Regions from separate parts of the uncultured Ruegeria sp. genome, predicted to be linked through region 3. Evidence: riboswitches for the same ligand, from Rfam matches in the RefSeq annotation. Region 3 holds a riboswitch; each other region holds the start of a gene.

Region 1 (10,016 bases), on a different contig from region 3:
CAACAATTGCGTGCAAGTCGGTCCGGCCAAAATGCGAGAGAGATCCAGAACCTTGACGCCCTTCAGTGGCCCATCAGATGCGGCCATCGTAACCTCCTCGGTCGATTTCTGCGGCAATGACGGTAAAGCGGTCGGCTGCCTGGGCTGCGTCCAGTGCGGCCCGCAGTTCCTGTCGGTTGTGCACGGTGTGACCGTAGCCGCCAAGCGCGCGACCTAGGGCGGCAAAGTCATGACGATCAAAATCGACACCGCGATTGCCCATCTGCCTTTGGCGCTGCTTCAGCTCGATAAGCGCGAGGCTTGCGTCGACAAAGACCAGAAAGATCGGGTTGCCACCCATCTCAGACGCTGTCGATAGCTCTCCGGCGACCATAAGGAACCCGGCATCGCCGGAGAAACTGATGACCGGGCGCTGGGGCTCAACCAGTTTCAGGCCGATCGCCATGGGCACTGCACAGCCCATGGTGCACAATGCAGACGATTGGATCAGGCCGCGCGCCTCGTTACAGTTCCACATCTGGCTCAGCAGGATGCGGTGCGCGCCGCTGTCGGCCGTTGCAAGCGTTTCAGCAGGCAGAGCGGCCCGTGTTTCCGCAATAACTGCGGCAGGCCCCCATTCATCATCCGTCGGGAAAGCCCGAGCCAATGCGGTTTTGACCTGATCGGGTTCACTATTGGGCCAAGTCGCCCGGGCAGGATTTCCTTTGGCAATTGCTTCAAGGGTTGCGCCGGTGTCAGCCACCAGATTCAATCCTGCCTGATGCATGTAGTGATCGTTCACCACCGCAGAAATATCGATCACGCGCGTTTCTTCAGGATCCCAGATTTCACGCCAGCCGGGGCGCATTTCGATTGGATCATAACCAAGACAAAGAACCAGATCGGCCTGCTCCACCAAGGGGACAAGATGTTGATCCGCCAAAGGTGACAACCCGGCCCCGCCAAGACACAGGGGATGATCCTCAGGCACCACGCCTTTGGCTTTGTACGTTGTCACGAAAGGGATGCCGAAATGTTCCAAAAACGCCTGAACAACGCTGCTCGATCCGTCATACAAAACGTCCAGACCAACAATGGCAAAGGGGCGTTCTGCCTCGGCCACCCAGCGTCGGGCTTTTTCAAGACAATTGCCCTCAGGCGCGACGGCGGCGGCTTTCGCCAATCTGCGCCGTTTCGGCGAACTGACGCGCGTATCCGCAACCGAGATTGGGACATCAATATGAACCGGACCGGGTCGAGGCTGTGTGGCGAGCGACACGGCCTTGTCCGCAACGATATCTGCGCCCTCGGCGGTCAACAGGTATGTGCCTTTGGTGATCGAACGGTAGACCTGGCTGTGATCCATGACCTGATGGGTGTAAGTCAGCGCCTCATCCGCCTCGACACACCCAGTCAGAACGATCATGGGCACACGGTCCTGCAGCGCATTGGCAACCACGTTGATGCCATTCATCGCGCCGGGGCCAAGCGTGGCCACAAGGATTGCAGGCGCACCGTCGCGGTGATGCACAGCCTCGGCCATGAAACCGGCGGCGTTTTCATGTTTGGTCAGATGAAACGTGATTCCAGCCTGTTCCAGCGCATCAACCAAAGTCAGAACTTCACCACCCGGCATGCCAAATGCGTGGCGGCATCCGGCCTCGTAAAGGCGTTGGGCCAGAAGATCAGCCGCGCGGGGAGGGGTGTCCTGCATCAATCGTGCTCCGAATTACTCAATGTGACGCAGATTGCGGAGGACGCACCCGGACGCAAGGCGGATCACGCCAGTGTGACTATTTGACAGCGTTTTCTGCGATGTCCTGAAACCTGTTATCCAATTCTGATGCGATATCAGACAAGGCTTCGCCCCCCTCATAAACGTAAGGTGCAAAGACAAAACTTGGCGTTTTGTAAGACAGTGTCGCCGTGCCGTCGTCATCTTCCGTGACATAAAATCGGATGGGAGCCTCAATCATGGCAGCGGTTGAGGTTTCAAGCACGCGCACGGCAAAGTCGTTGTTGAAAACACCGATCACCCTGTTGCCCGGAATCGTGATCCCTCGCGCGGCTGCCGCTTTGGTTGGCCCGGCCTGCGTGACAACGATCAGCCCGTTTTCTTTCACCGCTGCTTTTGTATCCGCCACCAGTTCTTCGTAGCTTTTCCCGGTGTCGTAAACAGCCCAACCGGACAAAGCTTCGTCGGCCAGTGTAGGTAAGGCCAGCAGACATATGATTGCCCCAAGAACTTTCATCCGATGACCTCCGCTTTTTTGGTCGGACCCTTGATGCCAGAAATCGGACGGATACGCACTCACATTCTTGTGCGGTCCAACGTGACGCGGACTTGCGCCTTAGTCGGAAAAGCCGCAGAAACAGGGAAAACGAAAGGCAAGCTAAACGTGGCCCAGACTCGCATTCTCATTTGCAACAGCTGTTCCGGCACCCGTGATCGCGATGCCGAGCGTCAGGCTGTGGCGCGCGCGCTTGCCAAGGCAGGTCTGGCAGAGCGTATTGAGCTTGCCGAGCATGCTTGTTTCAATGGCTGTCAGGATCCGGTGGCGCTGGCGCTTCAGGGGGACGGCATGGCCTCTTACGTGTTTTCCGGGGTCGATGTGGCGGCGGATGCGGATGATATTGCGGCAACCTGCCAGACCTATCTGGGTAGCCCTACGGGCTGGATTGAAGACGCCCGGCCATGCGGGCGGCTTCGTTTGTGTTTGCGAACGCGCATACCGGCGCTTCAGTCGACCTGAATCACTTGTGAGGCGCTGACGGGAACCCCGTCGACCACTAGCTGGCTGTGGCTGTTGCTGTTCAGCGAAACCTCGATTTCAACCTCGCCCTTGGGCAGGTCTGCAAGATGCATCCAATTGCCGTAGAGCCGCGCGAGCTTTAGGCCATTGGCATATACATGCGCGTGCCCTTTGCCCGGTTGGTCCGCAGCAGATGCGCTTTCCGGTGCGAATTCGAAGTTTTGCGGCAAGACATGCAGGTTCCAACCGGCCATGGGGTCTTTGACCACAGTAACTTTCACGCTGGGCGTGTTTGGTCCAGTAGGCAAGTTGATCACTGCAGAATGATCATGCGCTGCGGTCTCGGCCTGATGGCCTCCATGATGCGCGGGATCAGAATGATCATGGCCATCAAACGTGACGCCGTTGGCCGCAGCCAGCACAAAGCCAGCCCCACCACCAAAGATCAGGCCAATTGCAAACAAAGCAAGTGAGCGGGACATCTTGTATCCTTGAAAAGGGAAAAGCCCGCCGGGGTGGTTCCCGACGGGCCGTTAAGTCGCCAGTTAGGCGTGCGCTTCGGCGTGCTTAGCCTCTTTTTGCCAAAAGTATCCTGCAAAAGACCCAACCAGAACCCAAGCGGCCAAACCGATGCCAAACGCACGCGCCGCGAATAGGGCGCCGATCTCGGTCGGGACGGGGCCGGTGAAAAACTCCGGCTCGGGCGCGCCGATGATATGAGGCGCCATCAGCAGAACCGCAGCGAACACATAGCTGATGAGGTTGGAACCAAAAGCGATCAACCACATGGCTACGGCAGCGGTTGCAACGGTCGCAAACCACCAGATCTGACGTGCGAAGACGTCAGCGGCGGCCACTCCCGGCACTTCGGGTGCCAGGGTGAAACCCGGTGCGAAATGCACTGCGACAAATCCGGCAAGCCCCCACAATACACCCGTTCGGCCATCAACCTTGTGGCCTTGTCCTTCGGCAATCGACATAAGTGCCACAACAATCAGTGTGTAGCCGGTGTAAGTCAGCATCGTGAAGATTACGCTAAGGGCGTCACGCTGAAGATCCGAGAACATGCCTGGCAGTTCGGGATGGGCGGTGACGGCCGCGCCGCCGAAATGCACCAACTCACCTGATTCATATAGCTCTGCGTGCAGCAATACGGGTTGCACGAACAACAACTGCAGCAAGGCGGCAATCAGCCCCGCTGCAGCGCCAGCGAACAAAGCGCTGGTCAGAATGCGACTGAACATGAGCTCAGTGGCAGGGGAAGCCGGTGGCGTGACGCACGTCATGGGCGGCGTCATGCAGCGCGGATGCCTGCACGTGACCTGCCAGCGTGACGATGCCAAGGCCCAGAACCACTGCGAAAACCGCTGGAATTAGGCCTGCGCGCGAGGCGGATGCCTTAAGTGTTTGTGTTGTCATTTCTTGTCCTCCTGTGCCGTCGCACCCGACGGCCGGTGTTTCAATACTCGCCTGGCAGGTCTCCTGGCTCGCGGGTCGGTGCCTCTGTTCGCCTTCCCCCCAAAACTTCGGGAGTGGCTGGTTGAACACAGGCTCACCGCTTACAGTCGCGGGGGCGGCTTTGGATTAGACTTCAAAGGAAGGCGCACCAAATTCCCTCTTAGCATCCGGATATCTCCGGCAGGACCAGACGCCTCCATTTAGCCGGGAACGTCGCGCCGACGCAATCGCCATTTGCGACGTTTCGTGTCACACAGCGCGTTTTTTCAGGATATAGATATCCATGATCCAGCCATGATCAGCCCTGGCTTGTGCGCGGGTTGCAAGGATGTCTTCGGCCACTTCATCCAACGGTCCATGGATCAAGATTTCTTCTGTCATACCCACATAAGCGCCCCACCAGATGTCATAATCTGCCATTGCAAGGCTTTGAAACGAACATTCCCCATCCAGCATGACCGCGATTGTCAATATGGCTTCGGGCCAGCCTTCGTCACGCAGGCGGCGGCCGGTCGTAACGACATAGGGCGCGCCGATGTCGTTTATTGGAATTCCGTGCGCTGCGGTTAATGCCTGCAGAGCGGTAATGCCCGGGATCACGCGTTTGACGGGTTTGGGCTCCAACCGCGCGGCGATTCGAAGAGAGCTGTCATAAAGCGAAGGATCCCCCCAAATCAGCAACGCAACATTGCGCGCGTTTGGGTGCGCGTCGATTGCGTCCTGCCACCGTAGCGCGATGGCATCATGCCAGTCATCGACACCCTGCAGATAACCGTCATCACCGCGTCTTTTGGGAATGTCGAAATAAGCAATCGTCGGTTGGGTGTCCGTCACTTGCGCAATGATCTGCTCGCGTATTCCGGCCAGATCGGCTTTGTTCTCGCCCTTGCGCGGAATCAAGATCAAGTCCGCTGCGCGGATGGCTTCAGCACCCTGAAAGGTGACATGGTCTGGATTGCCGGTACCGATGCCAACCAGATTCAGTTCATACATCGTCGAACTCCGCCAACGGGCCATACAAGATCAGCGCCGGAGCGGTTCCGATCTCGGATTGCAGCCTGTCCGACAAAGCCCCGATGGTCGATCGATGCAGCACTTGATCAGGGGTCGACACGGATTCGGCCATGAGCGCGGGTGTGTCCAGAGGCAGGCCATGCGCGTGTAACGCCTCGACCAGCAATGGAAATGTCCGTTTGCCCATGAAGACAACGGTTGTGGCGTATGCATCTGCCAGCGCGGGCAGGTTCAGATCCTCCGGCAGTTTGCCGCTGACATCATGGCCGGTCACAAATTGAACCCGCCGCGCGGTCAGACGCCGGGTCAAAGGAATACCTGCGGCCGCTGCCGCTGCGATGGCGGACGGAATGCCCGGTATGATCTCGTAGTCGATCCCAGCCTCGCGCAGGGCCACCAGTTCTTCCTCCAATCGCCCGAACAACCCGCCGTCACCGGACTTCAACCGAACAACCCGGGCGCCAGTTTCGGCATACTCAACCAACAACCGGCTGACATGGTTCTGTTTTGGTGAAGGGCGGCCTGCGCGTTTGCCGACGCCCACCAGATCCGCATCATCACGCGCATGGGTCAGAATCGGACCACTGCTCAGATCATCAAACAGCACTGCGTCGGCGTTTTGCATCCGATCGACGGCTTTCAGGGTCAACAACTCCGGATCACCGGGGCCAGAGCCGATGAACGAGACAAACCCGCTCATGCCGAGGCCTCTGCAATCAGGTGAAAGAACGTGCCCGTCACATTGCCGCGAACGGACCCGGTTTGTGGCCCTTCGGCGCCTTCGGCGTCAAAAACCCGGGCCAGAGGGGCGTCTGGCTGGTCCACGATTGAAGAATAGTGGAATTCGTGCCCGCGTAGGGCTGTACCAGCAGTAAGCCCGGGCATGGGCGCCAGCAATTCGGCTTTGCGGTAGCCCAAGTTGAATTTGCGCTTTTCATAAGATGTCACAAGGCCCAGCAGACCGGCCATCTTGTGGCGCATGCCTTCCTTGTCAATCAAACCTTCGCCCAATGCCATATAGCCACCGCATTCACCATGGACAGGTTTGGTTTCGGCGTGTTTGCGTAGCCCTGCCAGGAATGTCTCGGCAGCGGCTAACTTGCCTGCATGCAACTCGGGATACCCGCCCGGCAACCACACGATGTCGGCATCTTTTGCTGGGGCTTCATTGGCCAAAGGGGAAAACGGCAGAACCTCTGCCCCGGCAACGCGCCAGCCTTCCAACAGATGCGGGTAGGTGAATGAAAACGCGGCATCCTGCGCCAATGCAATCCGCTGGGCTGGAGGCCGCGGCAGCGCGGCTGACGACGGCCCGTAGGGGCCGGAGGAAGCCGCACGTTTGATCGCCTCAAGATCCACATGTTCACGCAGAAACGCAGCGTATCCGGTGATGGCGCTTTCTAGATCGGGATGCTCGACAGCTTGGATAAGACCCAGATGCCGCTCTGGCAGGGTCAGATCGCCCCGACGTGGCAGGACCCCCAAAACGGGCAGCCCCGCGCGCTCCATGCCCAATCGGGTCAGGCGTTCATGTCTGGGGCTGGCGCACCGGTTCAGGATGACACCGGCAAAGGGCAGGTCGGGGTTGTACATCCGAAATCCCAAAGCAGTGGCCGCTGCCGATTGCGCCTGTCCACCCACGTCCAGAACCAGAACAACGGGCCATCCCATGCGCAGGGCGGTTTCTGCGCTGGTTCCATGCCCCAGCTCCCCTGGTTTTGCGACGCCATCGAACAAGCCCATCGACCCTTCGGCCACCACAATATCCGCGCCTTCTGCCTGTGCCGAAATCGCGTTCAGCAAAGGCTCTCCCATCGCCCAGCTGTCCAGATTGAACGAGGCGCGACCCGCAGCTGCCCGGTGAAAGGCCGGGTCGATGTAATCCGGTCCGCTTTTGAAGGGCTGAACGGTCAAGCCGTCATCTGCCAACGCCCGCAACAGGCCCAGCATCACGGTTGTCTTACCAGTGCCCGAGGATGGGGCTGAAATCAAAAGGCCGGGGGGGTTAGTCATCTCCGTGGCTCCAGCTTGACCAAGGGCTTTCAGCGCTTTGCGGGCGATAGCGGCGATCATAGGTTCGCGAATACAAACAGCTTTCGTCGAACCCTTCACCAGCCAGTGCAGGGCCAACCAAAATCAATGCCGTGCGCGAGATGCTGTCGTCCAAGGCTTCTTTCGCTGTGCCCAAGGTCGCGCGAATGACACGCTCATCCGGCCAGCTTGCGCGGTAGACAACCGCCACCGGGCAGTCCGAGCCATAGGCTGGGGACAGGTCGTCAATGACCTTGTCCAGATTCCCAATCGAGAGATGAATGGCCAGGGTCGCGCCCGTTTTGGCAAAGTTCACCAGTGTTTCGCCTTGGGGCATCGAAGAGGCCCGTCCAGGCGTGCGGGTCAAGACCACCGATTGCGCCAGTCCCGGCAGCGTGAGTTCAGTCCCCAATGTTGCCGCTGCTGCGGCAAATGAGGGCACGCCAGGCGTGACGCTGACCGGAATACCCATCTCTTTCAAACGCCGGATTTGTTCGCCCATTGCGGACCAGACTGACAGGTCGCCTGAATGCAACCGGGCCACGTCCTGTCCCGCCGTATGGGCGGTCTGGATTTCTGCCATGATCTGATCCAGATCCATTGGTGCCGTGTTCACGACCCTTGCGCCTTCTGGGCAGTGGCCCAGAATTTCCTCTGGCACCAGCGACCCGGCATACAGGCACACCGGGCAGGACGCGATAAGGTCGCGCCCGCGCAAGGTCAGCAGGTCGGCGGCGCCGGGTCCGGCACCGATGAAATGAACGGTCATGTTTGTCCTCCGATGGCGACGGCGCAGGTCGCAAGCCGGTCGTCTGAAATCTGTCTGGGTGAAAGTAGCCGTGCGCCAGATCCGGCGGTGGCAATGGCGGATGCTTCGGCGACGCTGCCGGTGCCGTATGCGGCACGGCTGCGAGGCGAACAAGTAAGGGTGTGTTGGGCAGCCAAATCTTCAGGCGCGACGAAATGCAGGGGCAGGGCGGTTGTCGCAACAAACTCCGCCAAAGCGGCATGGCCTGTCTTGTCCAAAACCGTGGCCAGCGCGTCCACGGTATGTCCACAACATGCCTTGTCAAAGGCTGCCCTTAGGCTGTCCGCCGTGGCGGTCGAAGAAAACCCAAGCCCTGCAACGATCATAGAGTCACGCTCCACTGCACCACCGGGTAGGCAGACTTCCAACCGCGCCGCGGGCCCAACGCACCAGCTTGCGCCAGTTCGATACGCAGCAGGTCCCCACCCAATTTTCCGTGCCATGCCGCTAGGAGCGCTTCGCTTTCCAAAGTAACAGCGTTTGCGACCAGACGGGTGCCCGTGCGCAGGTTCGCCCGAAGCCAGTCCAGCAACTCAGTACTGAGCCCGCCACCGACAAAGACAACATCTGGCAGGGTCAAACCGTTCAGGGCGCCAGGGGCGGTTCCATGAACAACGTCCAATCGATCCTGCCCTAAGCTGTCGGCATTGCGGCGAATACGGCTGGCCCGATCTTCCAACGGTTCAATCGAGGTAGCGGTCAGCGTCGGATCGCACATCAACCATTCGATGCTGATCGACCCGGTGCCGCCTCCAATATCCCAAAGATGTTCACCCCGTCGCGGGGCCAACGCTGACAGCGTCAGCGCGCGAATAGGGCGCTTGGTAATCTGCCCATCCGTTTCGAATATGTCGTCCGGTTTACCTGCAACTTTTGGCAGAGCCCGGCCATCCCCCGCAACATCAAGACCGACGCAGACCGGATGCTCAAACGTCTCAAGCAGTGCTTGGGTCAGCGACATGCTGCGCGCCCGTTCGCGCGGTCCGCCAAGCGCCTCCATGACGTGCAGCGTTGTGTCGGCAAATCCGGTTTCTGTCAGATAGGTCGCCAGTTCCGCCACCGCTTGCCCGTTGCGCAGCAGCAGGATTGTTCGCAACCCTGATGACAAGTGAGGGCGCAGCCGCGTCAGCGGGGCGGCGTGCAGGCCAAAGGTCAGCGTGGTTTCCAGCGGCCAACCCAGCCGCGCTGCAGCCAGTGAAAATGTGGATTGCCCGGGGATCGAGACCCACTCTCCGGCATCGAAACTGCGCGCGATAACCGATCCTGCGCCAAACCAGAACGGATCACCCGAGGCCAGAACGACTGTCGGCCGCCCCCGCAATTTGGTTAGGATTGGCAAACCATCAGCAAATGGAACCGGCCATTCAACACGTTTTGCGCCGGTTTCAGGAATCAGCGACAGATGCCGCGGCGGCCCCATGATGATTTCGGCCCGGTCCAGCACTTGACGGCTTGCCGGTGACAGGCCATCCAGTCCATCTTCGCCCAACCCCAGAATGGTCAGCCACGGAGCTTTATGCATGCCCAACCTCCTGATCCTTGGCGGCACGACCGAGGCCAATGCGTTGGCCCGAAGCATAGCTGACCTTGGCGTTTCCGCGACCTATTCTTATGCCGGACGCGTCGACACGCCGCGGTCGCAACCTTTGCCGGTACGGGTTGGTGGGTTTGGTGGGGCCGAAGGACTGGCGCGTTACATTCAGGATCACGGGATCACCCATGTGATTGATGCGACACATCCCTTCGCGGCACAAATGAGCCGAAATGCGATTGACGCATGTGTTTCTACGGGTGTTCACTTGGCTGCGCTGACCCGACCAGCGTGGGCACATCAAGACGGGGATCGCTGGCAACGAGTTCCCGATGTCACGGCCGCTGTTGACGCATTGGCTGGTCCGGCGCAGCGGGTCTTTCTGGCCATTGGACGAATGCACCTTGATGATTTCGCAGACCAACCTCAGCACCGCTATTTG
Region 2 (10,016 bases), on a different contig from region 3:
GTCAGGCGGGTGTATCAGAACGGCAGCTTGATGTCTTTCGGCAAGCCCATGCTTTCTGTTAGCCTGCCCATCTCATCTTGCGAGCGTTCAGCGGCCTTGGCCTGTGCGTCTTTGATCGCGGCCAGGATCAGGTCTTCGACCACTTCCTTGTCGTCCCCGTTAAAGATCGACGGGTCGATGTCCAGACCTTTCAACTCGCCTTTTGCCGAGGCAGTGGCCCTGACCAACCCTGCGCCGGATTCGCCGACAACCATGATGTTGTTTAGCTCTTCCTGCATATCCGTCATTTTGGTCTGCAAATCCTGTGCGGATTTCATCATCTTGGCCATATCGCCCAGACCGCCGAGTCCTTTGAGCATCGCTGTTCTCCTGCAAATCGGTTTGAGCCTTAAATACGGACGGCATCCGTGCGGCACAAGGGGCGAGGGGCTTCCCGCCCGTCGTCAAGGTATTTGGCAAGGCCCTTCTTACCGTTGAGCCCCGGTTTCGTTTCATCCAGTTTGGACAGTTTGGACGTCAGTCTTCCTCGAACGGATCCCATTCGTCCTCAACTTCGGGCAGGGCTTCTGTCTCGACCTTTGCTGCCCGTTGTTCCGGCGTTTCAATTCTAGTGATCCGGGCTTTGGGAAACTGCGTCAGAACGGCTTGAACCAAAGGATGTTCAGATGCAGTTGCTTTCAAGGCCAATTCGGAAGCATCGCGCACTTCACCAATAGTGGGCGCATCACCATGCGACACAATCGAAACGGCCCACCGATTGCCTGTCCAACGTTGCAGCGCGGATCCCAAACGAGGGGCCAAGTCTGTTGGGGCGGGTGCAGCCGGCGTAAACTCGATGCGACCCGGCTGGTACGAGACAAGGCGCACCCCGTTTTCAACCTCGACCAGCAACTTTACATCCCGATTTGAGCGGATCATTTCGACAACGTGCTCGAATGTTGGATAGCGCGCGAGTGCTGCTTGCACATCCTGCGCAAGCGCGGCAACAGGCGCACCGCCCGACCCGTGTGAGGCCGGTATGGCAGACGTCGAAATTGCGGCACTCGCCTGAACGGGAGCAGTGCTTTTTCCAGACACCGGGACACCTCCGCCCAGTCCACCAACAGTCGGAGGTGGCGAGTCTTGCAGCCTCTTGATCAGCTCTTCGGGGCTTGGCAAATCGGCCACATGGGTAAGACGAATGACAGCCATTTCCGCCGCCATCATGGCGTTCGGGGCTGCGGAGACTTCTTCCAGCGCTTTCAGCAGCATTTGCCACATCCGTGTCAGAACGCGCATTTGCATCGCCTCGGCCATTTGTTGACCACGGGCGCGCTCGTCCGGTGATACTGTCGGATCCTCGGCTGCATCGGGTGTGATTTTCACAACCGAAACCCAGTGTGTGATCTCGGCCAAATCGCGCAGGACTGCCAGCGGGTCAGCCCCTTCGGCATATTGACTGCTCAACTCTGTCAATGCCCCTGCTGCATCACCGCGCAGGATCATATCCATCAGATCCAGTACGCGTCCGCGGTCTGCCAGACCCAGCATGGCGCGCACCTGATCTGCGGTGGTCTCGCCCGCGCCATGAGAAATCGCCTGATCCAACAAAGAGGTAGCATCACGCGCCGAGCCTTCAGCGGCCCGCGTGATCAACGCCAGCGCGTCATCTGCAATCTCGGCGTTTTCGGCCGCTGCTATCTTGCGCAGCAGGCCTATCATGTCTTCGGGTTCAATCCGACGCAGGTCAAATCGCTGACAGCGCGACAGAACCGTAACCGGAACCTTGCGAATCTCGGTGGTGGCGAAGATGAACTTCACATGTTCAGGCGGCTCTTCCAACGTCTTGAGCAGCGCGTTGAAAGCGCTGGTCGACAGCATGTGAACTTCGTCAATGATATAAATCTTGTAGCGAGCGCTGGCGGCGCGGTAGCGGACGCTGTCGATGATCTCGCGAATATCGTTCACACCCGTGCGGCTGGCGGCGTCCATCTCCATAACGTCGACATGACGGCCTTCCATGATGGCCACACAATGTTCGCATTGCCCGCAAGGTTCGGTTGTTGGTTTGCCTTCGCCGTCGGAACCGATGCAGTTCATGCCTTTGGCGATTATGCGTGCGGTGGTGGTTTTCCCCGTGCCGCGGATGCCCGTCATGATGAAGGCTTGCGCGATCCGATCCGCCTCAAACGCGTTTTTCAGCGTGCGCACCATTGCGTCCTGACCCACCAGATCAGCAAAGGTTTCCGGGCGGTATTTGCGGGCGAGAACCTGATAGGCGGGGCTGGGTGCGTCGGTCATGTTTACTCTGGCGGATTCGGGGCTTCGGCACAGCGTAGTGGTCACCATCGCCCGCGTCCACAGCAGCGTGCGAGGATTTTTATTTTGGAATCGGACCGGATGCGCGTATTGCTAGAGGGGTACATTTCACGAACTATTTTTCGCGACGGTAATTAAAGGGGGGAGAGCGTTACATGTCTCAGCTGGTGATCTACGCCTTGCAAGTTGGAGGAGGCACGCTTGCCCTTACATCAATGCCCGGTCGCGGCGGGGACTACGCAGGTGATCTGGACACAATCTCGAGCTGGAAGCCGGGTCTTGTGATTTCTACGGCAACCGAAGTCGAGATGTTTCAGGCCGGCGCGCAGGACTTTGGCAGCGATATTCAAAGTCGGGCTAGCCGATGGGTTCATCTGCCAATCGAAGACTTTAACGCGCCACCCCGCACCGTTCTGGATGAATGGCCGTCCGTCAGCTCTGCCGTGCGCCATGCCTTGTCTGGAGGCGGTCGTGTCATGCTGCACTGTAAGGGCGGTTGCGGCCGGTCGGGAATGCTTGTTCTACGGCTGATGGTCGAATGTGGCGAACAGCCCGACAAGGCGCTGGTACGATTGCGCGCCTTGCGCCCCTGTGCCGTCGAAACAGACGAACAAATGGCATGGGCCGTCGGTTCGACCCTGGAAGAGGTGAGCGTCAGATCAGGTTGAGATTTGCACGGCCATCTGCACGGGTTCGCGAGGTTTAAGAGCCAAAACCTCGAGCATTGCGCAAGGCGGCGTTGCGATGATCCCGGATGGCATGGTCTGGATATCGGTGCCAAAGATCATGTTGGCATAATCGTCCAGCTGTTTGGTGTTTGCCGCGGCATCGGTGCCGCAAAACACGCGCATCTGATCGGGCTGGGCCCGAAACCGCGCAGTGCACCCCTCAGGACAATAGGTCAACTCGCTGCTGCCTTCGATTTCGAATTCCGAAGTGGTGACTGGATGAGCTTCTGCCATAGCCTGTGCCATCGCGCGCGCCATTCGGGCCAGTGCAGGGCATGTCTTGCCTGTCCGTTGACAAACGGTTGCTGTGTATTCGTGGGTTCTTGTCTTCCAGATCATCTTGCGCCCTCTGCGCGGCGGACAGGGGCTTGGATCAGGCAGGACGGCGGTGTGCTGTCAGGACCTGCCCGGACACCCCGCCCGAGTTTCGGTTACAGTTCCGATGGCAGGTCTCCTGACTTGCGGGTCATCGCTTTGCCGACCTTCCCGGCCATTGGGCCAGTGGTATTTCGGCATTGCTTTCCGCTTACAGTTGCGGGGGCAGTCGCGGATTTGGATCGTCCGGAGTATCCGGTCAGAACCGCACCGTGTTCCCTTTTCATCCCGACCCCTAGTAGGGGGCAGGAACCATCACACAATCGCTAGCGTCTGATTGTGCCCTGAGTCAAGCTGGACTTTATGTCTTGCGCTCCTACTCAATCCCAAGCGGACGTGTGGTCAACCTGAACTGGTGTTGACTCGGGTACAGGAATTGGTGCCATTTGAGCGTGGTGAACCGATTGGTTCAGTTTTTCCGAGGTCGCTATGTTGGACACACAGCAAAGGGTATTGACCGAAGACTTTCGGTTCCCGTCCGGGCCGGCGATGCTTTCGGCACGGCTCTATCGGCCAGTTTCCGAGCCAGAAATCGTTATTGTTCTAAACAGCGCAACCGGAGTTCCACGAGATTACTACCGATATTTTGCGCAGTGGCTGGCGGAAGAACAGGGCATGGCCTGCCTGACATATGACTACCGGGACTTTGGGCACTCTCTATCCGGAGATCTCAACAAATCCACAGTCACTATGGCAGACTGGGCGCTGATTGATATGCCCGCGGCCAGGGCCGAGATGCGCCGGCGCTTTCCGAAAGCGAAGCAATGGACCATCGGTCACTCGGTGGGCGCGATGCTGGGCCCGGTTCAACCCGACATTAGTCAGATCGACCGAATGATTGGGGTATGTTCGGGGCTGGTCACACTGAAAGATCACCCTTGGCCGTATCGTGCGCTGGCGTGGTTGTTCTGGTATGGGCACGCACCCTTGCTTGCGCGTCTTTTGGGGTACCTGCCAGGAAAGGCCATCGGGTTCGGCACGGACCTGCCAGCTTCGGTTTACTGGCAATGGCGCAAATGGTGCACGGCGCCATTGAATTACGTTCCTGAAATAGGCCTCGATTTACCGGCGGTCAAATGGTCAGAAACAGGAACTCCCGCAGACCTGTTTGCCTTCGAAGATGACGAGATGGTCCCTCCGGACGCAGTGTGGCGGCTGGCGGATCTTTACGGCCCTGACACCAAACAGCATCTTTTGTCTGCGTCTGAGTTTGGTCTAACCGAAGTCGGTCACATCGGGGCGTTTGCCCGCCGGAATGCGGCTGTCTGGCCTAGGTTGATAGCGTAAGGGATGGGCGCCGAAAACTCGGCGCCCAGATATCATCGGCCGTTGCGAGAGTTTTTGTCTTTCATCACCGAACGGACCATTTTGCCAAACGCCTTGTCGCGCGCGCGGGACTGGGCCACGGTTTCCGAGTTTCGCTGATCCTCACGTCGCAGTTTTCTCCATCGTTCCAGACGCGAAGCGTCCAGCACGCCGTCTTCAATGGCACCTTGAACTGCGCAATCTGGTTCCGCGATATGCTGACAATCCGAGAAGCGGCACTTGCTCGCCAACTCTAAAACGTCTGAGAACACCTCATCCACGCCGTCTTGCGCGTCTAGCAAACGCAAGGCACGCATTCCGGGCGTGTCAATCAGCCAGCCACCGTTTCGCATGCGATGCAGCGCGCGTGAGGTTGTCGTATGTCGACCATGCGCATCATCTTCGCGAATGCCTGCGGTTGCCTCGTCTTGACCCGTCATCCCATTGGCCAGTGTCGTCTTGCCGACCCCCGAAGATCCAACCAGCGCTGCGGTCTGGCCGGACGGGCACCAGGACAGGACCTGCTGGACTTCTGTCTGATCCAGCGCGTTGATTGCAACAACCGTCACAACAGGTGCCAAAGTCTGAGCTTGAGCAATGTATGTGTTCGGATCATCGCATACATCGGCCTTGGTCAGCACAATGACCGGATAGCATCCAGCTTGATTGGCCAGTGCCAAGTATCGTTCCAACCGGGGTAAGTTGAAATCAGCATTGCACGAACTGACAATAAACAGCACGTCGACATTTGCTGCTATCAGTTGCGCTTCGGCGCCGGTGCCGGCTGCGCGGCGTTTCAGGACGCTGCGCCGATCCAGCAGGGTCCGAATGCGATTGTGTTCGTCCGCCAGCACCCAGTCTCCGACCGCATAATCGCCTGTCGGTCGGTCAAGGGTGAGCAGAGGTGTTTCGCCATCCGTGCCCAGCCCGGTCAGGCGATCGCGATGAACGGCTGTGATACGAAACGGTACGCAAGACGAATTGGCCGCGTGTTGTGCGGCAAAGTGGTGGGACCATCCCAGGTCCGATAGAAATATGGACATTGTTCTGCCTGTGTTCAGGTACAGTAACCCGGACAGATGGCATGCGCGCACCTGTCGGCTATGTGTTCAGGCGGTTTGAGGTTCGAGTACTAGAACCGGGCTGCCCGAAGGGTGTCTGCTACAATCATAAAAGCCCTCCTTCGGCCAATGCTCTTTGGTGTCTAGCGTCAAGTGAGAGGTTGGACATCGACCCAAGCGGGGCTCGTTGTGGCTGCTTCCTTCCGGATCTGACCAGGTTGGCGAGGCGCTCGCCCGCGCCAACCTCTCAGGTGTCGATATAGGGAAAGCTTGAGAAAAAGACAACCCGTCAGAGCGTCAGGCGGATACGCACGAAACCATCCGCATCGGTGCCTAGCACCTGGGGCGAATACACATCCAACTCGCCCAGATGCCTGAGCGCGCCCTGGCCCGTCCTGAGAATCGCGCACGCACCTGATAGAGGCAGAATCGCAAAGGGATAGGGTGCTTGTTCCATCGGATCCGCTGGCAGGTGTTTTGACAAATAGTCCCGCAATGCGCTTTTTATATCCAATGGCGGCAAACTGATCGGTTGAGCGTTCGCAATGAATGGAAAGTGACCGCCGCCGTTGGCCCGGTAGTTGTTGAGGGCCACGACGAATTTCTGATCCGGTCGGAGCGTGTTTCCTTCAAACGTTACATTCTTGATCCGGCCATAGTTCTGATTGATCAGCGTCCCATCCGCGTCAAATCGAGGCGGTTTTGATGGATCGATTTGATAAGATAAGCCAAAGAGAACATCGAAATTATGCCCGGCCCGCCCGGGATTTATCAGGTTGTTTTCTGTACCCGGTGAGACTTGGTTGAAGGTGCCTGCAGACATCTCAAGCCAGTCCAAGACTTGTGCGCCGTTGACCTGTATTGCTCGCAGTTCATTGGGAAAAACATGTAAATCCGCAATATGGCGCAGGCAAATCTCTCCGGCAGGCACGTCAGTGTAGTATCGGGGACCCGAGCGAGCGCCGCACTTGTAAGGGGATGCTGCCGAAAGCATGGGTGGATTTTCCGACGCGGTGCCGCGCAGGAATGGGCGCAGGGCTGCGGCCTGTGCGGCGGCGACCAAAGCAAGCCCTCGGTCAGGTGCGCAAAAACTAAAGTAACTATGCATGTCTTGTGCAACCCGAGCGACGGGTTTCGCCACTGCTGCCCGCGTTTGGGTGTGCCCAGGTGTAATCAGATGGACTATGTCTTGGTCTTCAGGTGCTAAAACCCCAGAGCTGGGGGAGTGGATAGACCGCAACTCAACGCAGTGATCTTCAACGTGCCACTTATTGTCCGAATTGCGAGTTACACTCAGGTCAACAACGCCCAGATGGGATCCGGCAGAGCCTGGCATGATCACAGGCTTGCCATGGACCAGCCCGGCCAAATGATCGACGTGCTGAAGGCTTTCGTGCGTAGAGCCAGGAAGGGTCAAGTGGGTGTGCCCGGCAACAATTGCATCAACCCCGTCGATGGCAGCCAAAGGGATCACGGCGTTCTCCAACCCCGCGCTGGCATGGGTTTGCCCGAGACCTGAATGCGCAAGTGCAACAATCAGATCACAGCCAAGGCCCTGCAGCTTGGTTACAGTTTTTTGCGCCGCACTCAGGATATCTTCCGAGATCACTTTGCCTTGTAAATGGTGTGCTTCCCATCGTGTTGTCTGGGGTGGCAGTACCGAAAAGACGCCCACGCGAATGGCAGTATTCTGTCCGTCCAGCGGCACGACGCGGTCGAGTATCACATGATCCTGCCACCGCTGCGCGGAATTGCCTTGCCGATGCAAGTTACTACACAGAACTGGGCAGGGCGCCTGTGCAAGGATTCGGTCCAGCGCGTTCAGACCAAAGCCAAAATCGTGATTTCCTAGCCCGATTGCGTCGTATCCCAATGCCTCAAAGGCTTGCATCATTGGATGGGTGCCGTCATTTAGCGCCGCCCACTCGCCTAGGGGCGTGCCTTGAAGGGAGTCTCCGTTGTCAAACAACAGGACAATGTCGTCTTCCGCCTGTCGTCTGGCCGCGCGGATAAGACTGGCGGTTCGCGTCAAGCCAAGTGTTGGATCCGGCTTGTCTGAATAATAGTCGAAACTTGTTAGGTTCATGTGCAAGTCGGTCGTCGCTAAAATGCGAATACGCCCGCTTGGTGCCTTGGTCTGAATCGGCCTTGAGGGTCGTTGATTAGATCTCAATTTTCTACTTTTAGATGCTGCTGCTCAACCAAATACAATTAGAAGCATAATGAAGAAATTTTCGAGGCGACCATGAGGCTTTTTTGGCGGCATTGTCCGAATTCGTTGCCGGTGAATTGCGTTGCAACGAGGGCCTAGTCGTGGCAGCCCTGTGCGCAAGATCCAAAGGAAACTCAATGAAAAATGCGGAACAGGTGACTTTCGGCGGCTCTGGCCTGGATCGAGCCGCGCATCTTCGAAGCGACGCAGACAAGCTAACCGCGGCTGCAAGTGATCCAAACGCAAAATGCCTGCTGCTCTGGCGCGGCAAGGTTCTGGTAACCGGTGAAGCCCTGGATCAGCTTGGGTTTGTGCCAATGACACATGTCCTGGTCACCAATGGGCCCGGCGGCATCGTCGAAACGCCGATCTTTCTGGGGCTTGGCGAAAAGGGCGCGCCGTTCTTTGCGGCAGATATTTCGGATTGGACGGCCCACGGGCACGACCTCTCTGCTCTCGGCGCGTTTGTCGACAGGTCCGAACAACAGCACCCTGAATTGCCGGACGGGTATGTGTTTGCCGAATTGCGTCGAATCATGACCCGGCTACCCACTCGGGATGCCGAACTTGCCGCGACTGCCAAGGCTGTTATTGGATGGCACGAAACCCATCGTTTTTGCGCACGTTGTGGTGTTGCCAGCGATTTGTCTCAGGCCGGGTGGCAGCGCAGTTGCCCTTCGTGTAGCGGCCAACATTTCCCGCGAACGGATCCGGTCGTTATCATGCTGATTACCCACGGTGATTCTGTTTTGATGGGGCGTTCCCCCGGATGGCCCGATAAGATGTTTTCGCTGTTGGCGGGATTTGTCGAACCGGGAGAAACGCTTGAGGCTGCCGTGCGGCGCGAAGTGATGGAAGAAGCGGGTGTACCCGTCGGCGCTGTCTCATACCTCTCAAGTCAGCCCTGGCCATTTCCGGCGTCGTTAATGTTCGGCTGTGCGGGTGAGGCATTGTCGCGCGACATTGTCATCGACCCGGTCGAAATCGAAGAGGCAATGTGGGTCAGTAAGACCGAGATGATGCAGGCCTTTGCCGGAGAGCATCCGCAGATATTGCCGGCGCGAAAAGGTGCAATCGCACATTTTTTGCTGCAAAACTGGCTTGCAGATACGCTGGCCTGAGGAAACACTGAGCAGTAACTAAGATCAACAAAAGGCCGACATGCAGTTTTCAGCGCGTGAAGATATCGAAGCCCCCATCAACTCGGTGTTCGACATGGTCGCCGATTTTGAGCGTTTCGAGCGTATGGCGATGCGGCGTGGGATCGATGTGCGGCGCAGCGCAGATAGTTCTGTAGTTACGGCAGGAACAACATGGGAAACCGAGTTCAAGCTGCGCGGAAAGCCGCGTCAGATGTCGGTGCTGATGACAGATTGTGACCGCCCGTCACAAATGAGGTTTGAGGCAACCAGCAAAGGAATGACCGGGATTACGACGGTCGACTTTCTGGCGCTGTCGCAGCGCAGAACTCGCCTGAGCGTAGAGATGTCTCTGGCTGCCAAGTCTCTGCCGGCGCGTCTGTTGCTGCAGTCAATGAAGCTGGGACAATCCCGGTTTCGCAGGCAGTTTCAAGTGCGTCTGGGTGATTTCGCAAGAGAGCTGGAGCAGCGCCATTTGCATGGGTCTTGAGGCCCGTTTTGGGCGGATAAACAACCAGACAGGACCGGGTGTTTGAGCATCGTGATTTTTAGAACTGCGCAAGAAAGTGACGCCGAGGGGATCGCGAGCGTCTTGCAAGATCTTTTCGATGCGGGAAAGAGAAGAAAACCCTGCAGCGCTGAGTTTGTCTTGGGTCACTATATCAGTCATCCTGACAGCATTAGATGTACTCTGGCAGGTGATCAGAGCGGGCGCATACTTGGGTTTCAGTCTCTCAGGCATGCTGTCGCGGACAACCCTTATGACGTAGCCGTTGGTTGGGGCATAATAGGCACTCATATTCGACCCTCGGCTGCCAGGCGCGGCGTTGGACGCGGCTTGTTTGCCCTGACGCTTGATGCTGCACATGGCTTTGACCTGACCTTCATTGACGCAACG
Region 3 (10,016 bases):
CCGGCCTGTATGGCCCATGTCAGTTGATTTCCGGGTGCATCGCCCGCACCATTTTCTCGATGGCTTCGATATTCGCCGGCCCGGGCGTCAGTTCTTCGTATCGCAACCCGATCCAGCGCTCGTTCTTGACCGCATCGGTTTGCGACATCACTGGATGGTCCTGAAGAAATTTGAACGTATCCGCCGCCCCATTGCCGGTTTGGTAGTCCAACAACACCAGAAACTCGGGGTTTGATGCGGCAACAGCTTCCCACGAGGTGCGGCCCCAGCTGGTGTCCAGATCGTGGGTGACGTTTTCGCCACCGGCGGCAGCGATCATCGCGTCAGGTATGGCAAACTTGCCTGCCGTAAAGGGCGCGTCCGCCGGACCGTCCAACAGGAAGACGCGAGGCTTTGCCAGATCAGCGGTCCGTGTTTCGATGTCCGATAGCTGATCTTTCCATTCGGTGACCAGCGCTTCGGCCTTGTCTTCAACATGCATGACCTTGCCCAGGCGCAATACATCGTCAAACAGAAGGTTCATGCTGGCGTCGGGGCGATCCTTGTCCAGATGCACGCAGCTTTCTGTCAGGATCATGGTTTTGATGCCAAAGGGCGCCAACGTGTCGGGCGTCACGTCGCCACCTGGCTTCATGCCATAGTACCAACCGGCGAAGAACAGATCCGGCTCGACAGCCACCAAATTCTCGATCGTGGGGTATTTTGGGGCAAGTTCAGGGATTTCGCCACGCAGCGCATCAAAATCTGGGCTGGTTTTGTACCAACCCGTGATCCCGGTCAGACCAACAATCTTGTCTTGCAGACCCAACGCAAAGGCCATGTCGGTCATATTCATATCGTGCACAACCAACCGCTCGGGCATTGTGTCAAACACCAATGGCTCACCGCAGTTGTCCACGGACATTTCGTGCGCCGCTGCACCGTTGGCCAGGCCGGTGATCAACGCCACAGGCCAGAGTTTCTGCATCATGATAAACTCCTGTTATGATGTCAGTTTTCGTTTTCGGATGTCGAGTGCCGGGATCAAGCGGCCTTCATGCTGGAAGCACAAATAGTCCACTCCAAAGGTGTCCCGGACGCGATCCGGGGTCAGCACTTCAGTCACAGGCCCGAACCCTGTCAGACGGGTGGTTTTCATCAACGCAACATGGGTGGCAAACTCGGGGATCATGACCAGATCGTGGACAATCATGACCACTGTCACACCCAAATTTGCGACCAATGAGAGCATATGCCCCTTGGCGTCCGGATCCAGGTGATTGGTTGGTTCGTCCAGGAACAGCAGCGACGGGTTTTGCGCCAGGGCACGCGCAATATGCGCGCGCTGCCGTTCGCCGCCTGACAGCATCCGCATTGATTTACCGGCCAAATGGGTCAGCTCGGTTATCGCAAGAACCCGGTCCAGATCTGCTTTGTGGTCAGCCGCTGACCGGTCAGCCTGAATGGGTATTTGGCCCAGTGCAACGTAGTCCCGCAGCCTCAAGCGGCCGTCCGGCAATTCCTGTTGGCCGACCACGGCAATGGTCCGCGCCCTTTGCTGCGCTGACAAGCTACGTAGGCTTTGGTTGCGGATACGCACATCGCCCAGGGCAAGCCGTTCAACACCGCATAACAGGTTCAAGAGGGTGGTTTTCCCGGCACCGTTTGGTCCGGCGATGGCCAGAACCGCGCCCTCGTCGAGATTGAAGGACACGTCCTTAAGCAGGACGTCGCCATTCAATGCATAATATCCAAGGCCTTCGGCGGTCAAAAAGCTCATGACCCGTTCTCGGCAGGCAAACATGGCAACCGCGAGAGTGTTTTGGTGAGCAGGGCAGGCGGGCGCTCGGACGCGCTGGTCCAACCGTCCTCACTGTCGAGATACTGATGGGCAAACTCGGCCACTGCGGTCAGATCCTTTAGGCTTGTGATTTCACCGAAAAGATACTGCGCTTTCTGCTTCGCCTGTAGGCCAACAGTCATGGGCCGTTCACACCCTGCCATGCATGCGATCAGTCGCGTCGCAAATCCGGTTGGCAGCTGCTCATCCAGCAGTTTTTGCGCTGTTTCAGCCGCCACTGGTCCCTGGCAGGTTGAGCAGATTAGTACAAAGTGGTCAGGAGTATCGGACATAGCAGTCCCCGCCACTCAAAAAATGCGGACAGAAAGTGCAAGTCTTGTGAACACGCAGACGCGCCATCATAGCCTCCTTCCAGGACGCCCCGCCCCGGGTTGGTTGAACATCTGATGGCAGGTCTCCTGACTTGCGGGTCGTCGCTTGGCCAACCTTCCCGACCCTCTGGGCCAGTGGTGATTTGGCGTCGCTCACCGCCTACAGTTGCGGGGGCAGTCACGGAATTGGCCCGATTGTCGTGGGCCGCACCGCATTCCCATTTTCATCCCCAAGGAAAACCTAAGGGAACCATCCCGGCCAGCTAGTCTGGTGTCGCATCGATTGTCAAGCGTCAGGTCATGGCCAGCGCGGCGTCACTGAACCACACGTAGAGAAGGGCGTCGTGTCGATTGCCTTTGGTGATCGCCGCTGATGGGAAACCGGCTGGCCAATGTCAGCCCGGCTTGAAGCAGATGTGCATCGGGATACCCACCGGTAACCTGACCAACGGCGTCTCGCGCAGCGGGTGTTTCATCGCGTCGCATGTGATGTAGCATTTTCAGCAACGCTCTCTCATCACAAGTGACTTCCCGCCGGTCTTCCAGGCTCAGAGGATCTTTGAAAGCCAGCCCGTCAGTTCGGCAATGCAAGGCGGCCTTGATGACTTTGAAAACAAGGTGCGCAAGATTGAGGCCCTGATCGTGCCCCCACTTTTCGATTGCGACCGAGTATGCATGTTGCCAGGCTTGGGTTGTGGGCTCCGAAAAGCTGAGGATGAAATGCCGCATGACGGGAAGAAGGCCCCGTTCGAAATCATCGAAATCCCGCGATGCATTGGGTGCGCGCGCTTCGCTTTGTCCGGAGGTGGAGAAACTCATGCGCGCCGCCTTTCCGTTTTTACTGAATGGTTGGACAGGCTTTGAACGTTTTCGGGCAGATCGCATTCGGCGATTGGGGTTTCCCGCCGCGGTGATGCTGCGTGGGCTGGGAATCTGAGGGCGGCCTCAATTGCCTGCGGCAACTTTGGCTTCAGCGCACATCCGTGGCGGCTGGCGATAGTATCCATGGCCAATAGGTCGGTGAGTGTTTTTGTCATTATCGTCTCTCGGTCTCTGGTCCTTGACCGGGCGTGATTCCGAGGGATCTGACTGGGTCACACGTTATCTGACAAAAAGAGTCGGAAATGACAAGAGGAGTTGCGTCGCAAATTTACCCAGCTTCAGGCTTGGGTCAGTAGTCGGCGACCAGCAGGAAATCGGGATCAGTATCTTCCTCGATCGTCGCAAAGCGGGGGATTGGCTCTTCGAAAACGTTGTCCGTGCGATCATCGTTAACGGTAGAAACCTCTCCGATGAGGCAATCGCCGTGTTCCGCCCAGAAAGCATGCCAAATGCCGGGCATCAGCGTCACGCTTGCGCCGGGTTTCAAACGCAGGAGTTCGCCCGGCTGAATTGTCACCGGGCAGCCATCGCTTGGGACGGTCACGGGGTTGTCACGATCGACACCCCCATCTGGGTTCGATGGATAGACTTCCATGACCAGATCACCGCCACCGCGATTGATAATATCCTCGGCCTTGATGACATGACGGTGCATCGGTGACAGCTGTTTATCACGTGAAATCAAAAGCTTTTCAGCGTATAGCATACCACGACCTTGGTTCAGGTCGCCAACGTCTCCGTTGCGCAGGGTGAACAGGAATAGACCGAGGTCATCAAATTTTCCCTGACCATAGTCGGTGATGTCCCAGCCCAACCCGCGTTCGCGGATATTTTCCGCCTTGGGGCCGCGCATTTGTTTCGGAGACCAGTCCGCGAACGGTGGTAGAGCAAAACCAAAAGACTGGATGAAGCTATGGGCCTCAGCTTTGATGCGGTTGATGTCGGATCTTTTCATTGTGCTTGCCTCACCAGATCAAAGCTCATGAGCCCACGGTGGGTTTGCCCCGGCACGGGATACGGTTACCCCGGCAATTTTGGTGCCCAACGCAAGGGCTGCGCGCAAACTGTCGGCGGTCAGACCAAGTAAGCCGGATTTGCTCAGGTGGCCCGATCGGTGTAGTTCTGCAACAACCCCAGCATTGAACGTATCGCCTGCGCCAACTGTGTCCACGACCTGCACGGGTTTGACTGGAACAGAGGTCTCAGTGCCATCCGCCAGATAACCCGTTGCCCCGTCGCCGCCCCGTGTGACAATGACCACCGAAGGCCCAGCCTGAAGCAACAGTGGTACCTTTTCAGCGTGGCTTTCGGGGCCTGGGATAATCCAGTCCAAATCCTCGTCAGATACTTTGATCATGTCGGCCTGCGCCACCATGCGGTTCAGGCGCGTGCGATACCGGGTCTGGTCCTTGATGAACCCAGGCCGAATATTCGGGTCCAGCATAACCGCACTTTCTGATCCATGGCGATGCAACAGGGCAGCATAGGCGTCGGCGCAAGGCTCGCAAGCCAGGCTGATTCCGCCGAAATATAGCGCGGACACAGACGAAAGCTGGGTCGGCATATCTTCGGCTTGCAGCATCCGACCTGCGGTGTTTTCGTCAACAAAATTGTACGAGGCTTGCCCGTCCTGCAGTTGGACAAAGGCCAGGGTTGTGGGGCGGTCTGAGGTGATGACATGCGATGCATCCACGTGGCTGGCCTGTAACGAATCTGCCAATTGTTGTCCGAACATGTCCGAAGACAGCCCCGTCAGCATTCCCACCGGCGCACCCAACCGTCCCAACGCAATGGCCGTATTGAAGATCGCCCCACCGGAATGCGGAACAAAACCGTTTGCGCCCGAAACCGTTGGTTCGGCGATCATGTCGATCAGGGCTTCACCGCAGCACAGGATCATCCCGGGGTCCTCTTCTGAAATATGTATGAGGCGGCAAGCTTACCGCATAAGCGCATTTTTGCAGAAGTTGTTAGCGCCAACAATGCCAAATTCAGGTTGCTCTGAAACATAAAGGTTCATTGACTGACGCAGCTCACTAAAACGGCCACCGCCGTTAAACGCCTCGCGAAACTCACGGCCAAACAACCAGCGGTTTTTTTCCGCGACGCCACCGACCAGAAATACGCCCCCTGTAGGCATCAGAGTGACAGCCATGTCACCCATCAAAGCACCAAGATGCGTCGTGAAGATCTGGGCCGCTTGCACCGCCACTGCATCAGCCCCGCTGCGCGCATCTTGCAAGATTTCTTTTGCGGACCTGAGCGGTGTATCGCATTGACCGGCCGCCATACCTGTGGCCTGGTATAAGATCGGCAACCCAGTGCCACTTAGAAACATCTCGGCTTCCAGCGCCAGACTGTCACCAAAAAAGCTATTTGGCGCGATGCAACGGGCTGCATCAAAAATTTCAACTTCTTCGCGATGACGAGGCGACAGACCGACATGCCCGCCTTCGCCGGACACGGTATGATAATGACCTTCTGAATAGAGCAGCGCCCCAACGCCAAGCCCGGTCCCGGGCCCGACAACCAGTCGTGTGCCAGCCGGGGGGGTGGCTTCCCCTTGCAAAACGGCGACCTCTGCGCTGGTCACTTCGGCGACCGACCATGCGGCCGCCGTGAAATCGTTGATCACATAGGTATGTTTGGCGCCGGTCGCTTCGTGCAGTTCTGCTTCGGACAGATCCAGATTCGCGTTGGTCAGGCGAATAGTTCCGCTCCTGACCGGGCCTGCTCCGGCGGCGACAACGGCCTGAGGATCGGTCCCAATCTCGTCGCGCAAACTGTGCAGGGCATCCAGGAGATCCGGCAATGTGCCGGTGGGGTGTCTGCGAAGATCGGTCAATAGACCGTTTGAGACAACACCTAGGCGGGTGTTCGTGCCACCAACATCCGCCACCAGATTCCAGTGTTCATGAACCGAACCAGCAGGTTGTGCCAGAGCCAACGCGACGCGATCCGTTGTTTTGAGTGCGGACTTCAGCGCTTGGAAAGACGCTTTGGGTGTTCTTTCAAGAGTTTCAAAATCCACATCCACCAACCCAAAACGCTTTTCGTACCCGTAGGCCCATTCGTAGTTGTCGAGCAATGACCAGATAAAATAACCGTCGATCGGGACACCCTGGTCCAATGCGTCCTGAACGGCCGAAAAGTGCTGGTTTAGATAGTCGATACGGTCATCATCCTGCCGACGTTCCGGGCTGGCCATACCGTTTTCGGTAACGTAAATTGGCAGGTCGCCCGTGTATTCCTTCTGCGTCCGCGTCAGGAACCTGGTCAGAGCGGCTGGGTCGATTTCCCATCCCATTTGCGTTTTAGGCAGCGGACCCGGGACCTCTTTCAAGTTTGGCCAGGCCGTGTTTGCAGGGGCAATGAGTTTGCGGGTGTAGTAGTTCAACCCACACCAGTCGACGGGCGCACCAATGGTTTCAAAATCATTTTGCCAGCCAGAGGGCAGGTAAGGCGCCAGACCTTCCAGAACATTTTCGGGATAGGCTTTGTTGAACACGCCACCAAGGAAGAATCGATTGTAAATGCCGTCGTAGAGGTCTGCGGCGCGTCGTGCCTCAGCGCTGTTGTCCGCAGGTTCGGACCATTCAAGATTGAACACGGCGCCCAGATTTCCCATCCCAAGACCACGCATTGCCTGAATAGCGCTGCCATGGGCGAGCAATACATGGTGCATCGCGCGGGCTGCGGCCCGGATATCGCGCAGGCCGGGGGCGTGGTGCCCTTCAAAATGGCTCAGCCAGCTGACGCACCACGGCTCGTTGATCGGGGCAACGCTGTACATGCGATCGCCGATACGGCCCATTATGACTTCGGTGAAATCGGCAAACCAACCTGCAATATCCCGATTGCGCCAACCGCCAAGATCGGCGAGCGGAGAGGGGAGTTCCCAGTGGTAGAGGGTCGCACAGGGGCGGATGCCGCGCTCTAACAGCGCGTCAGCCAGGCGATCATAATAGTCCAGACCGGCCTGATTGACTTGACCGCGCCCCTCGGGCAGCACCCGCGCCCAACTTGTCGAAAACCGATAACAATCGAACCCGGCCTCGCGCACCAGATCAAAGTCTTCGGCAAACCGGTTCAGGTGGTCGCAGGCCAGATCGCCGTTTTCCCCTCGCACCACGTTGCCGGGCGATGCTGCAAACGTGTCCCAATGGGTCTGTCCGGCACCGCCTTGGGCATGCCCTTCAATCTGGTACGCAGAAGTTGCCACGCCAAAGAGGAAATCTTTGGGAAAGTCAGCGCGTGAGTATTTCATGTTCAGATCCTGTTGGGCGCGGGGCCAGTTGATCTGCCAACTACCAGTTCGGCTTCCAGCAATCTAGTTTTCGTAGGGTCGTCCGGAGATTGGATGCGCTCTATCAACATTTCGGCGGCCATTTCACCTGCATTGCGCACGGATGAGCGCGTTGCTGTAAAGATCGGAACATCCTGTCCATTCTTGAGATAAGACAGGTCATCGTCATGGGCGATCACCGACACATCCTTACCCATTTCCAGCCCACTTTCATCTAGTGCCCTCCGGACGCCGATGGCTGAAATCATTGAAGAACACAAAATAGCCGTGGGCGGGTTATCCAGCCCAAGCATGTCCCGGGTTTCATGGTGGCCATAAACCTCTGTCATCTCGGCGCTGCGCATCAGTTCAGGGTTGGGCGACAATCCGGCCTGACGCAAAGCTTCGAGAAACCCATCGCGGCGACGTTGTGCAAAATCCATGTCTTCAAGCCCGTTGATCAGAGCAATCCGGCGATGGCCAAGATCGATCAGGAACCGGGTCGCACGCAAAAACGAGCTTTTGTTGTTCACATCGATCCAGTCATACTGGCCGACTACTCCGGTCGAGCGGCCATGGACAATGAAGGGCACTGCCATACGCGTCAGAACCTCGATCCGGGGTTCATCTACCTTTGGGCCCTGCAGAACAACGCCGTCTACCGCGCCGCGCTGGAACAGGCTGCGATACGCTTCTTCAATCGACGTATCATCGGCATTGGTAAACATCATGTCATACCCATGCTCTGAGTATTTTTTTACGGCGCCGGCGACAAAATCTCCGAAGATCGGGTTAACCATTTCGTGCCTGGACGAGCTGGGAATCACATGACCGATCACCATGGATCGGCCAGTCGCCAAACCCTTGGCGCGGCTGTTTGGGCGATAACCGTGTTTTTGCGCTGCAGCCTGAACCCGCACCCGGGTATCCTCACTAACCTCAGGGTACCCGTTCAGCGCGCGGCTGACCGTTGTCTGCGAGAGGCCAAGAATTTCAGACAGCTGCTTTAGGTTCATCTTAGTATTCAAAGCGCCTTCAAATAGGGTTCAATTCTGTTTTGTGAGCAATTCTGTCGTGCGTCAACCTGTTTTGCCACCTTATCCTGAATTATTAATAGTTATGAGTTTTTCAAACAGATTGTTGACAGGAGCAAAATGTTAGCGGATAAAATCGCCAATCCAAAGCGCTTTGAATATTGAGTCTCATCAAGCGCAGGGTAACGTTGGGAGGAAGATTTATGAAACACGCGCTTTACGCAGGTGCGGCGACGCTCGCCTTGATGGCTGGGGCGGCTCAGGCAGAAGGCGAACTGCTTCATGCCGTCGGCGAAGGCAACTTTGATTGGGATGGATACAGTGCGTTTGCCGAGGCAAATGATCTGTCCGGCGAAAGTCTGACCATTTTCGGGCCATGGCTGGCGGGTGAAGGCAAGTCCTTTGAGAACCTGGTGGCCTATTTCGACGAAGCGACCGGCTCGAACTCCAGCTATGTCGGCTCGGACTCACTGGAGCAGCAGATCCTGATTGATGCTGCTGCCGGTTCCGCGCCGAACCTCACGGTGTTTCCACAGCCTGGTCTGGCTGCGAACATGGCGAGGAACGGTTATCTGACGCCACTGGCGGATGGTTCGGCTGATTGGATCAAAGACAATTTTGCTGCCGGCCAATCCTGGGTCGACCTGGGTACTTTTGAAAATGCCGAAGGAGCGGATGGCTTCTATGGGTTTTTCTTCAATGTGAACGTCAAATCTCTGGTCTGGTACAGCCCCGAGAATTTTGAAGATTTTGGGTATGAAGTGCCCGAAACGATGGAAGAATTCAAAGCGCTGATGGATCAGATGGTTGCGGACGGCGAAACGCCTTTGTGTGTTGGTCTTGCTTCGGGCGGCGCGACTGGGTGGCCAGCAACTGACTGGGTCGAGGACCTGATGCTGCGCACACAGCCACCAGAAGTTTACGACGATTGGGTGTCGAATGAGATGAAGTTCGACGATCCGCGTGTGATCGCTGTGATCGAGGAATATGGCACCTTCACACGCAACGATGATTACGTTGTTGGCGATGCGGATGATACTGCGGCCATCGACTTCCGTGACAGCCCCAAAGGTCTGTTCGACAGCCCGCCGGCATGTATGATGCACCGTCAGGCATCGTTCATTCCGGCATACTTCCCAGAAGGGACGGAATTGGGTGCGGATGCCGATTTCTTCTATTTCCCGGCATTTGCCGAAAAGGATCTGGGAACACCGGTTCTGGGGGCGGGGACGTTGTTTACGGTCACAAACCCCAATCCAGCGGCCGAGGCGTTCATGGAATTCCTGAAAACCCCCTTCGCGCATGAAATCATGATGGCGCAGGATGGTTTCCTGACACCACATCTCGGTGCAAATCCAGATAACTATTCGAACGACACGCAGCGCGGGCAGGGGGAAATCCTGACCAACGCGACGACGTTCCGGTTTGACGGCTCTGACCTGATGCCGGGCGCCGTGGGTGCAGGTACGTTCTGGACAGGAATGGTCGACTACTCCTCGGGTGCCAAAGATGCGGCAACCGTAGCCGGCGAAATCCAGTCTTCCTGGGACGCGGCGAAGTAAGCGCAGTTTGGGGGCAGCCGTTGGGCTGCCCTTCACCTCAAAACGGATGAGAGCGTCATGACACCGGCACTTCAGGGCCTGCTGACCATCGCCATTGGCGTG

What was found. Region 3 has a riboswitch for cobalamin ahead of Q1B13_RS11905 (DUF1636 domain-containing protein). Riboswitches for the same ligand answer to the same signal wherever they lie in the genome.
Region 1: it holds a riboswitch for cobalamin, as region 3 does, so the genes downstream of both, Q1B13_RS04700 (CbtB domain-containing protein) here and Q1B13_RS11905 (DUF1636 domain-containing protein) in region 3, are expected to answer to the same signal.
Region 2: it holds a riboswitch for cobalamin, as region 3 does, so the genes downstream of both, Q1B13_RS23300 (hypothetical protein) here and Q1B13_RS11905 (DUF1636 domain-containing protein) in region 3, are expected to answer to the same signal.

Annotation. Positions count from the first base shown of each region.
Region 1 is NZ_CANLDZ010000002.1:389,638-399,653, reverse strand. Features, by position in the region: gene Q1B13_RS04730 (CaiB/BaiF CoA-transferase family protein) at 1-87, opposite strand, end outside; gene Q1B13_RS04725 (thiamine pyrophosphate-binding protein) at 74-1,693, opposite strand; gene Q1B13_RS04720 (DUF302 domain-containing protein) at 1,773-2,231, opposite strand; gene Q1B13_RS04715 (DUF1636 family protein) at 2,235-2,732, shown strand; gene Q1B13_RS04710 (hypothetical protein) at 2,720-3,214, opposite strand; gene Q1B13_RS04705 (CbtA family protein) at 3,278-3,976, opposite strand; gene Q1B13_RS04700 (CbtB domain-containing protein) at 3,981-4,151, opposite strand; cobalamin riboswitch at 4,187-4,396, opposite strand; gene cobF (precorrin-6A synthase (deacetylating)) at 4,440-5,183, opposite strand; gene cobA (uroporphyrinogen-III C-methyltransferase) at 5,176-5,904, opposite strand; gene Q1B13_RS04685 (cobyrinate a,c-diamide synthase) at 5,901-7,217, opposite strand; gene cobM (precorrin-4 C(11)-methyltransferase) at 7,210-8,004, opposite strand; gene Q1B13_RS04675 (cobalamin biosynthesis protein) at 8,001-8,369, opposite strand; gene cbiE (precorrin-6y C5,15-methyltransferase (decarboxylating) subunit CbiE) at 8,366-9,565, opposite strand; gene Q1B13_RS04665 (cobalt-precorrin-6A reductase) at 9,564-10,016, shown strand, end outside.
Region 2 is NZ_CANLDZ010000024.1:44,289-54,304, reverse strand. Features, by position in the region: gene Q1B13_RS23315 (YbaB/EbfC family nucleoid-associated protein) at 15-359, opposite strand; gene Q1B13_RS23310 (DNA polymerase III subunit gamma/tau) at 517-2,328, opposite strand; gene Q1B13_RS23305 (protein-tyrosine phosphatase family protein) at 2,454-2,966, shown strand; gene Q1B13_RS23300 (hypothetical protein) at 2,958-3,365, opposite strand; cobalamin riboswitch at 3,453-3,673, opposite strand; gene Q1B13_RS23295 (hypothetical protein) at 3,831-4,688, shown strand; gene rsgA (ribosome small subunit-dependent GTPase A) at 4,721-5,749, opposite strand; RNA gene ffs (signal recognition particle sRNA small type) at 5,919-6,017, opposite strand; gene Q1B13_RS23280 (bifunctional 2',3'-cyclic-nucleotide 2'-phosphodiesterase/3'-nucleotidase) at 6,057-7,940, opposite strand; gene nudC (NAD(+) diphosphatase) at 8,117-9,100, shown strand; gene Q1B13_RS23270 (SRPBCC family protein) at 9,141-9,608, shown strand; gene Q1B13_RS23265 (GNAT family N-acetyltransferase) at 9,660-10,016, shown strand, end outside.
Region 3 is NZ_CANLDZ010000007.1:105,989-116,004, forward strand. Features, by position in the region: gene Q1B13_RS11890 (iron ABC transporter permease) at 1-18, opposite strand, end outside; gene Q1B13_RS11895 (ABC transporter substrate-binding protein) at 20-970, opposite strand; gene Q1B13_RS11900 (ABC transporter ATP-binding protein) at 983-1,759, opposite strand; gene Q1B13_RS11905 (DUF1636 domain-containing protein) at 1,756-2,112, opposite strand; cobalamin riboswitch at 2,211-2,421, opposite strand; gene Q1B13_RS11910 (hypothetical protein) at 2,467-2,970, opposite strand; gene Q1B13_RS11915 (hypothetical protein) at 2,967-3,188, opposite strand; gene Q1B13_RS11920 (D-lyxose/D-mannose family sugar isomerase) at 3,323-3,988, opposite strand; gene Q1B13_RS11925 (carbohydrate kinase) at 4,007-4,933, opposite strand; gene Q1B13_RS11930 (ROK family protein) at 4,973-5,932, opposite strand; partial or broken gene Q1B13_RS11935 (GH1 family beta-glucosidase) at 6,002-7,300, opposite strand; gene Q1B13_RS11940 (LacI family DNA-binding transcriptional regulator) at 7,303-8,334, opposite strand; gene Q1B13_RS11945 (ABC transporter substrate-binding protein) at 8,556-9,914, shown strand; gene Q1B13_RS11950 (carbohydrate ABC transporter permease) at 9,972-10,016, shown strand, end outside.